Regions from separate parts of the Mycolicibacterium goodii genome, predicted to be linked through region 2. Evidence: riboswitches for the same ligand, from Rfam matches in the RefSeq annotation. Region 2 holds a riboswitch; each other region holds the start of a gene.
What was found. A riboswitch is a leader RNA that binds a small molecule or an ion and turns the genes downstream of it on or off. The one in region 2 is predicted to bind cobalamin.
Positions count from the first base shown of each region.

Region 1: it holds a riboswitch for cobalamin, as region 2 does, so the genes downstream of both, cobN (cobaltochelatase subunit CobN) here and metE (5-methyltetrahydropteroyltriglutamate--homocysteine S-methyltransferase) in region 2, are expected to answer to the same signal.
Region 3: it holds a riboswitch for cobalamin, as region 2 does, so the genes downstream of both, AFA91_RS10295 (CbtB domain-containing protein) here and metE (5-methyltetrahydropteroyltriglutamate--homocysteine S-methyltransferase) in region 2, are expected to answer to the same signal.

Region 1 is NZ_CP012150.1:4,289,680-4,292,951, forward strand. Features, by position in the region: gene AFA91_RS20035 (SDR family NAD(P)-dependent oxidoreductase) at 1-567, opposite strand, end outside; gene AFA91_RS20040 (TetR/AcrR family transcriptional regulator) at 849-1,451, shown strand; cobalamin riboswitch at 1,500-1,619, shown strand; gene cobN (cobaltochelatase subunit CobN) at 1,650-3,272, shown strand, end outside.
Region 2 is NZ_CP012150.1:1,965,096-1,968,367, reverse strand. Features, by position in the region: gene AFA91_RS09160 (LLM class flavin-dependent oxidoreductase) at 1-795, opposite strand, end outside; gene AFA91_RS09155 (GntR family transcriptional regulator) at 873-1,541, shown strand; cobalamin riboswitch at 1,610-1,784, shown strand; gene metE (5-methyltetrahydropteroyltriglutamate--homocysteine S-methyltransferase) at 1,928-3,272, shown strand, end outside.
Region 3 is NZ_CP012150.1:2,220,085-2,223,356, reverse strand. Features, by position in the region: gene AFA91_RS10310 (serine hydrolase) at 1-95, shown strand, start outside; gene AFA91_RS10305 (histidine phosphatase family protein) at 92-685, opposite strand; gene AFA91_RS10300 (CbtA family protein) at 682-1,479, opposite strand; gene AFA91_RS10295 (CbtB domain-containing protein) at 1,504-1,728, opposite strand; adenosylcobalamin (AdoCbl) riboswitch at 1,733-1,856, opposite strand; gene clpC1 (ATP-dependent protease ATP-binding subunit ClpC) at 1,927-3,272, opposite strand, start outside.

The sequences.
Region 1 (3,272 bases), 2.3 Mb from region 2:
TCCTGGGGCCACACACAGCGTGCGGATGCCGTAGCGACTCCACTCCAACGCCAGCCCGGAGGCCATGTTCTCCAGGGCAGCGCGCGCCGAGGTGGCGTGGACGAAGGTCGGTATGCCGCGCCGCGGCGAGAACGCGATGAAGAAGATGACCCCTGAGCGCTGCGGGATCATCGCGTTGACGGCGACCTCGCGGGTGACCGACCACGTCGCGTCGACGGCGAGGCGGTGCACCGCGCGCCATCCTTTCGACGTGATTTCCTCTGCGGGCGCGGCGAACTGACCACCGGCGTTGTTGACCAGGATGTCGATGCGGCCGAACTTGGCGAGCGTGTGTTCGACGAGGGCGCTCACCTGTTCGTCGTCTCGGATGTCGGTGGGTACCGCCAGGGCCCGGCGACCGAGAAGTTCGATGTCGGCGACCGTCTTCTCCAACGGCTCGCGCCGGCGCCCGGCGATGACGACATCGGAGCCGGACCGGGCCAGGTCCAACGCGGTGGCCCGGCCGATGCCTGTGCCACCGCCGGTGACGAGTGCGACGGTGCCGTGCAGGGCATCGTCGCGAAGCACGAACCTGTTGTCCCTGTTGTCTCGGGATGAGTGATTCGGTGGCACGGTCCGGCTCGACCCCCTGTGTGTGATCTGACTGATGCATCAGAATGGTGGTGATCTGGGCCATAGATGTCAACACCCAAAGTCCCGAGTTCGCCCCTGTGATGATGAAATCTGCAGGTAGAGGCCCTGAAAATTTTCGCTCCCAAGGCTCGCCCAAACTCGGTCGAGTGTCTGACTCGCCAGTCAGATTGTCATCTGGTTGAATCAGTCCCAAGACCGGCCGAGGAGGTGGGGGAGTGACTACGCAAATCAATGAGGACGTTCGACGCACCGCCATTTTGGATGCGGCGGCACAGCTCATCGCCGAACGTGGCTATCACGCGGTGCGCATCGCCGACATCGCCGCGCTGGTCGGGACCAGCACCGGTGCGGTGCACTACTACTTCCCCGGCAAGCAGGAGGTGCTGACCGCGGCGTTGCAGCACGCCGTGGATCGCTCCTTTGACCGGCAAAGTGTCGAACTGGTCAAGATCGACAACGCCCATCAGCGACTGCTGAAGCTGTTCGACATGCAACTGCCGCGCCCGGGGCCGGTCCGGGATGAATGGTCGATCTGGATGCAGTTCTGGGCCGAGGCGACGATCCGGCCCGAGCTGCGCCCGGTCCACAACACGTACTACGCCAGGTGGCACGAAACGGTCAGCCGAATCGTCAGGCGCGGCCAACGTCAAGGCGTGTTTCGCTCCGACATCGACCCCGAGACCGTGGCCAAGCGCCTGACCGCGCTCACCGATGGCGTGGCGATCCAGGTCGTCACCGGTGCACCCGACATGACCGTATCGGCCATGAAGGAGTTCCTCGTCCAGTTCGTCCACGACGAACTCCTGCTGCGCTCATAAGGCGTTCGCCCGCCGGGCGGTGACAGTGGCGACGAGCGGTCGCTACACTGCACGCGTACGTCTCGTGGCGTCAGGAACCCGGTGCAAATCCGGGGCGGTTCCGCCACTGTGTGGGTCGACTACGGTCGGTGCCCTAAGCCAGATACTGGTCACGAGGCTTCCGTCTACGAGGGGCGAGAACCCCAAGGAGGACCCTCAATGCCAGTTGATGCAGCGACCCATGCGCCTTGGGTCGCATTACTGTCGACGTCTGACACCGATTTGCTGTCGGCTCGGGCCAGCGGTGCGTCATTTCGTCTCGGAAATCCGTCACGGCAGTCGGTCGAATCTGTGATCGATCAGGGTGCGGATGTCGTGGTCCTGAGGGTGCTCGGCTCGTCTGCTGAGGTGCACACCGAGCTGTCGACCCTGCGGGCAACCGGTCTCCCGTTGGTGGTGTTGGGCGGTGAACGTCAGCCCAATGCCGAACTGATGGAATGGTCCTCGGTGCCCCTCGGTGTGGCGGCGCAGGCGCACGCCTACCTCGCCGAGGGTGGGCCCGCCAACCTCGCCCAGTTGCACGCCTTCCTTTGTGACACGGTGTTGCTGACGGGTGAGGGTTTCGAAGAGCCGGTGGTGATTCCCGAATGGGGTTACAGCACGCGCCGCTCTCAGGCGCCAGGACCACTACGGGTGGGGGTGTTGTACTACCGCGCTCACGAGGTGAGTGGCAACTCAGGGTTCGCGCACGCGCTGGCCGACGCGATCGATGCCACCGGCGAGGCGGTGGGCATCCCGATATTCGCTTCGTCGTTGCGCAGCTCCCCTGCGGAGTTGTTCGACGCGCTCGGGACGATGGACGCGATCGTGGTCAGCATGCTCGCCGCGGGTGGTTCGACGTCAGCGACAGCCGGGGCGGGTGAGGACGATGCGTCGTGGGACATCGAACGTATCGCTGCGCTAGATATCCCTGTGCTGCAGGGACTTTGCCTCACCTCGCCGCGGGCCGAATGGGTTGCCAACGACGACGGTGTCACACCGCTGGATTCCGCGACGCAGATCGCGATCCCGGAGTTTGACGGCCGCATCATCACGGTGCCCTACTCGTTCAAAGAGATCGACGGCGACGGACTTCCGCATTACGTCGCCGACTTGGAACGGTGCGCTCGCGTGGCCGGCATCGCGGTCGGCCATGCCCGGCTGCGTCGAATTCCCAACGATCAGAAGAGACTTGCGATTGTGATGTCGGCATATCCGACCAAGCACTCTCGCGTTGGCAACGCCGTCGGTCTTGACACTCCCGCGTCGACCGTGCGTCTGTTACGCGCGCTGCGTGCGGCAGGCTACGACGTGGGTGACGGGTTCGGCGTGCTCGATATCGATAACGAGACTGACGCCGGAGACCAGCTGATCCATACGTTGATCGAGGCGGGTGGGCAGGATGCACAGTGGCTGACCGCCCCGCAGCTCACGCAGGCCCAGGTCAGAATTGGCGCCGAGCAGTATGCCGCCTGGATCGCCGATATGCCTGCCGAGCTGCGTGACGAAATTGCTGAGGTCTGGGGGCCGCCGCCAGGTTCGTTGTTCGTAAATGAGCACAACGAGATCGTGCTGGCTGCTCTGCGGTCAGGCAATGTCGTGCTGATGATCCAGCCGCCGCGAGGTTTCGGCGACAACCCAGTGGCCATTTACCACGATCCGGATATGGCACCGAGCCACCATTACCTTGCGGCGTATCGCTGGATCGAGCACGGTTTCGGTGCGCACGCCGTGGTGCATCTCGGCAAGCACGGCTCGATGGAGTGGCTGCCGGGAAAAAACGCGGCTCTTTCGGCTGCGTGC
Region 2 (3,272 bases):
AGCCTTCTGGTCGGCGTAGTGCTCTCGTGCGATCGCCAGGCCGGGATCCCCGGTGAAGATCAATTCCGCCCAGCGGGAGGCGAAGTCGCGTCCCCGTCCCGAGGACCCGGCCTGCAGGATGACCGGCCGGCCCTGCGGGGTCCGGGGTACCGTCAGCGGTCCGCGAGCCGAGAAGTATTTGCCCTGGTGCCGGAGTTCGTGCACCTTGTCGGGGTCGGCATACATGCCACCGGCCCGGTCGTGCCGGATGGCGTCGTCGTCCCAGGTGTCCCACAGTCCGGTGACCACGTCGAGGAACTCGTCTGCGCGGTCATAGCGTTCGTCGTGGCCCAGATGGGCATCGACGCCGAAATTCTGGGCCTCGCTGTCGTTGACGGAGGTCACCACATTCCATGCGGCCCGTCCGCGCGACAGGTGATCCAGGCTGGCGAACGTCCGCGCGACGTGGAACGGCTGGTAGTACGTCGTCGAATACGTGGCGCCGAGGCCGATGTGCGATGTCGCTTGGGCGAGTACGCCGAGGATGACGCTGAGGTCGAGTTTGACCGGGCGCGCGCCGTATCGGACCGCTTCGGCGACCGAACCGCCGTAGATGCCGGGCATCGCAAGTCGGTCGTCGAAGAACATCAGATCGAAGCAGCCTTCCTCCAGCTGCCGCCCGACTTTGGCGTAGTACGCCGCGTCGAGATAGCCGTGTTCGGTGGCGGGGTGCCGCCACGATCCGGCATACACGGAGGTGCTTCCCGCCTGCATGAAAGCAACCAGAGACATCTTGTCGGTGCGACGCTGACCCATAGACTGCAATCTAACACCTGATATATCAGATTTCAAACACTAGATGTGGCGCTTGCTAGGATCGTCGGGTGGTCGGCATGGACATCGGCGGAACGGTGCGCGAACGCGCTGCCCGAGAGCTCCGCAACCGCATCCTCACCGGCGCGCTACCTGCCGGAACGCGGATCGACCTCGACGCGATCACCGCCGAGTTCGCCACCAGTCGAACGCCGGTGCGCGAGGCGTTGCTCGAGCTGTCGTTCGAGGGCCTGGTACGCGTGGCCCCGCGCAGTGGCATCACGGTAATCGGCATCAGCTCGGCCGACGTCCTCGACAGCTTCACAATCCTCGGAGTCCTCACCGGGCAGGCGGCGGCCTGGGCCGCCGAGCGGGTCACCGACGACGAACTCGACCAGCTGCGGGCATTGGCCGCCGGCGTCGCCGAACACTGCGGCGACGACGCCATCGGTGAAGCGAACTGGCGTTTCCACCAAGCCCTTCACCGCGCCGCCCACTCCCCAAGGCTGCTCGCTGCGATCAAGCAGGCGGCACGCGTGGTCCCCACCAACTTCCTGGTCCTGTTCCCCGAGCACGAGAAGCACTCGCTGTCCGAGCACGAAGAGCTGATCGACGCGCTGGAGAAACGCGATCCCGTCCGGGCCCGCGCGATCGCCGAGCGCCATGTGCTGGAGGCTGGCCGATCCCTGGCCGAGTGGCTGGACCGCCGAAACGACGATCGGTCAGGGTCGCTGCCGACAGCCCGGTAGAGGTACGCTGCAGCCGCAGCTGGTTTGTCCGCTACAGGTGCTCGACGAACGCCCGTACCGGCCATCGAGTTCCGTGTGCTGTCACAGGTGCGGAACGAGAGGGAACCCGGTGAGAATCCGGGACTGTCCCGCAGCGGTATGCAGGAACGACCGCCGTCATCAGCACTGGCCCCGCCTCGGGGCTGGGAAGCGACGGCCAGTAGGTGTGCGTCAGCGCACGCGCCTGTGAGTCCGAAGACCTGCCAGCCGTACCGGGTGCGCCGCGCCCGGTGGTTCATCGCCTCGTGGAATGGGCATTGGCCGAATCGGTCGACCTGTCGTGGTCAGCCGCCTTCGGTTCGACGTCTACCGGCGATGGCCTTCCCTCGCATCAAACAGGACGTCTCATGAGCGCAACAACACCCTTCACCGCCACAATTCTCGGCTCTCCCCGCATCGGTCCCCACCGCGAATTGAAACGGGCCGTGGAGAAGTACTGGGCCGGCAACCTCGACCGCAGCGGACTGGAGTCGGTCGCGGCCAAGATCCGCCGCGACACCTGGGAATCGCTGACCGCCGCCGGGCTGGATTCCGTTCCGGTGAACACCTTCTCCTATTACGACCACGTGCTCGACACCGCGGTCCTGGTCGGCGCTTTACCTCCCCGCGTATCCGGAGTGGCCGACGATCTGGACCGCTACTTCGCCGCCGCGCGAGGCGGCACCTACGACGGCACCGACATCGCTCCACTGGAGATGACCAAGTGGTTTGACACCAACTACCACTACATCGTCCCCGAACTCAGTCCAGACACCAGCTTCGCCCTCAACCCCGCCAAAGTCATCGAAGAGCTGAGAGAGGCACGGGCACTCGGTATTTCAGCACGCCCGGTCCTGGTCGGACCCATCACATTCCTGGCGCTGAGTAAGGCCGTCGGCGGGGCCGTTGCCCCGATCTCCCGACTCGGCGAGCTGGTGGGCGTGTACGGCGAACTGTTGGGGCTGCTCGCCGACGAGGGCGTGCAGTGGGTGCAGATCGACGAGCCCGTGCTGGTTACCGACATCCTCGACAACGCGGCCGAGCTGGCCGGGCAGACCTACAAGGTCCTCGGCGGGCTGGCGAAGCGGCCCGCTCTGTTCGTCGCGAGCTACTTCGGTGAGCTCACCGACGCGCTGCCGACACTGGCCCGCACGCCGGTCGAGGCGATCGGCGTCGACCTGGTGGCCGGGACAGCCGCTGCGGTAGCCGCCGTACCGGAACTCACGACCAAGACCGTCGTCGCCGGCGTCGTGGACGGCCGCAACATCTGGCGCACCGACCTGCAGTCGGCGTTGGGGACATTGGCGTCACTACTGGGGTCCGTCGGCAACCTCGCCGTCTCCACGTCGTGCTCGACACTGCATGTGCCCTACACCCTCGACGCCGAGTCGGAGCTCGACCCTGCGCTGCGCAGCTGGCTGGCCTTCGGGTTCGAGAAGGTCACCGAGGTCGTCGCGCTGGCGCGCGGCCTCACGCAGGGACGCGAAGCCATCGCCGGTGAGATCGCCGCATCCAACGAAGCGATCGCCGCACGCAAGTCCGACCCGCGACTCAACAACGATCACGTGCGGGAACGGCTCTCGTCGATCCTTGCCTCGGGCGTCCAGCGCGGCCCGGCCGCACGCCGGCGGGAGGTTCAGCAGGACCGGCTGGGCCTGCCCCCGCTGCCGACGACCACGATCGGGTCGTACCCGCAGACCTCGGCCATCCGCA
Region 3 (3,272 bases), 250 kb from region 2:
TCCAGTTGAACTGGCCGCAGTTCCGCAGTTCGACCGCGGCGGGCTGGCTGCTGCAGATCGCCAAGCGGGCCTTCGCGCTCGCGCCCGTGGGCTAACCGCTGCGCAGGGTCCAGGCGCCGGCCCGGTGGTGCAGCACGGTGCGGCTGACCGGGGCGATGTCGATCCGCCAGAAGGACTTCGGCGGCGCGTCGAGCGCCACCAGGACCGCCGCGCGGATCACGGCCGGATGCGTCACCGCGACCAGCCTGCCGCGCCGCGTCGACACCGTCTGCATCCAGCGTCGTACCCGCTCGATGAGTTCGACGATCGATTCGCCGCCGTGCGGCGCGCGGGTGGGTTCGGTGAGCCAGACCGCGAGATCCGCGGGTTCGACGGCGCCGAGCGGCTTGCCGCGCCAGCCGCCGCAGTCCAGGTCGGCCAGCTCGGGGCGCACCTCGGCCGACAGGCCGAGCAGTTCGGCGGTCTGTACGGTCCGCTTCTCGGGGCCGCAGAGCACGGTGCCGGAGGCGCCAATCTGCCCGGTGCCGGAGGCGCCAATCTGCCCGGTGCCGGAGGCACTGATGTCCACGGTGCCGGTCTGGCGGTGACCCAGCTCGTTGAGTGGCTCGTCGGCGGGAAATCGTCCGGCTGCCAACGCGTCGGTCATCGCATGCGAGACCAGTGACAGCCGGACGACCTCACTCACGCCGAAAGGCCGGCCTGCTGACGGCGCGGACGTTCACCGAGCAGCCGGGCCGCCAGCGGTGCGAACACCAGCCCGATCGTCGCCCACATCACCAACTGCGTCAGGAATGCGTACAACCGGAACTCGTACAGGTCGTCCGCCGGGAACCCACCGAAGACGATGTGCCCGTGGTCCTCCAGCGGCCCCGGTGTCTCGTCGATCGTCGGCAGCACCAGCATCAAAACCGCCATCGCGACGATGTAGCCGCCTGCGCCCAGCAGCGTGGCGTTCCACGTGCCGAACTTCCCGACCAGTTGGCGGCCGAGATACACCGCCGCCACCAGCAGCGCCGCGCTCAACACGACCAGCAGCAGATACAGCAGCGTGCGCTGCTGGATCGTCTCGTCGAGGCTGACCGCAGGCGGGTTGGGCGGGTACTTCAGCGACGGCACCACATACAGCGACAGGAACATCCCGCCGGCCAGCAGCACCGAGAGCATCCTGGGCGAGAGCGCCCCCACGCGGCCGTACGCCACGCAGTAGGCCACCGCGAACAGCGCCCCCATCGCGACGGCGAACGCGATGACGCCGAAACCCAGCCCGATGTTGGCCTGGACACCGCGGCTGAACAGTTCCACCCCGTGGTCGTGGCCGCCGCCCGCGCCGTGGTCATGCGCGTGCGCCTCGCTGACGCCGTCCTCGAACGCGATGGCGCGGGCGATGACGGGTTCGACGAAGATCCGCGCGAAGACGAACGCGAGCAGGCCACCTAGGGCGCCGGCCAGAAGACCGCGCCCGATGATGTGCTTTTCCATATTCGATTGGCCCCTGCTAGGTGCTCAGTGGCATGGGAAGCCGAGCAGGTGCCTGGCGTCGTGCACGAACTCGTGCACGTAGGTGTTGTTGCCGAACACCGAAGTCGCGCCCTGATCGAGGCCGACGAAGTACAGCACAACCAGGGCCAGGACGGCCGTGAGGGACAGCCACAGCGCGGCCTTGGTGGCCGAGAGGTCGAGTGCCGGGGCGACGCTGTGGTGAGTCGGAGAGGTCGTCGGAGAGGTCATTGAGGAGATCCTTTCTGGGATTCCGCGTCCCAGTTCGAAGGAGTGACAAACGCAGGGTCTGACTTTCACAGTGGCGCGACCGTTCTGGATTCTCACCAGATTCCGGCGTCTGTCGATTACAGCAGCATCCTAAGCCACACAAAAGACCCCCGGGCAATGCCGGGGGTCTTCTGCAACTCGCTGTTTACCGATTGTCGATCACTCGGTGCCGGAGGCGGTGGCGCCGGAGGCACCGGCACCGGCCAGATCAGGCTCGGGCTCGGCGCGCTTCGGCCCACCCGTGAAGGTGAACTTGGCGTCCTCGCCCTGGCCTTCGCCGTCCCAGCCTTCGACGTCGACGGTCACCAGCTGGCCGGGGCCGATCTCCTCGAACAGGATCTTCTCGGAGAGCTGGTCCTCGATCTCGCGCTGGATCGTGCGGCGCAGCGGGCGGGCGCCCAGCACCGGATCGAATCCGCGCTTGGCCAGCAGCGCTTTCGCCTTCGGCGTCAGCTCCATCGTCATGTCCTTGGCCCGCAGCTGGTTGCCGACCCGGCCGATCATCAGGTCGACCATCTTGATGATCTCGTCCTGCGTCAGCTGATGGAACACGATGATGTCATCGATGCGGTTGAGGAACTCCGGGCGGAAGTGCTTCTTGAGCTCGTCGTTGACCTTCTGCTTCATCCGCTCGTAGTTGTTCTCACCACCACCCTGGCTGAAGCCGAGGCCGACCGCCTTGCTGATGTCGCTCGTACCGAGGTTCGAAGTGAAGATCAGCACGGTGTTCTTGAAGTCGACCGTGCGGCCCTGGCCGTCGGTGAGGCGGCCGTCCTCGAGGACCTGCAGGAGGCTGTTGTAGATCTCCTGGTGGGCCTTCTCGATCTCATCGAAGAGAACGACCGAGAACGGCTTGCGGCGCACCTTCTCGGTGAGCTGGCCGCCCTCCTCGTAGCCGACGTAGCCCGGAGGGGCACCGAACAGCCGCGAGGCGGTGAAGCGGTCGTGGAACTCGCCCATGTCGATCTGGATGAGCGCGTCGTCGTCGCCGAACAGGAAGTTCGCCAGCGCCTTGGACAGCTCGGTCTTACCGACACCGGACGGGCCGGCGAAGATGAACGAACCGGACGGACGCTTCGGATCCTTCAGGCCGGCGCGGGTGCGGCGGATCGCCTTGCTGACGGCCTTGACGGCGTCCTCCTGGCCGATGATCCGCTTGTGCAGCTCCTCCTCCATGCGCAGCAGCCGAGTCGTCTCCTCCTCGGTCAGCTTGAACACGGGGATGCCGGTCCAGTTGCCCAGCACCTCGGCGATCTGCTCGTCGTCGACCTCGGCGACCACGTCGAGGTCCCCGGAGCGCCACTGCTTCTCGCGCTCGGCACGCTGGGCGACGAGTTGCTTCTCCTTGTCGCGCAGCGCCGCGGCCTTCTCGAAGTCCTGCGCATCGATCGCGGACTCCTTCTCCCGGCGCGCGTCGGCGATCTTCTCGTCGAACTCGCGCAGGTCTGGCGGAGCGGTCATGCGGCGGATGCGCATCCGCGCGCCTGCCTCGTCGATCAGGTCGA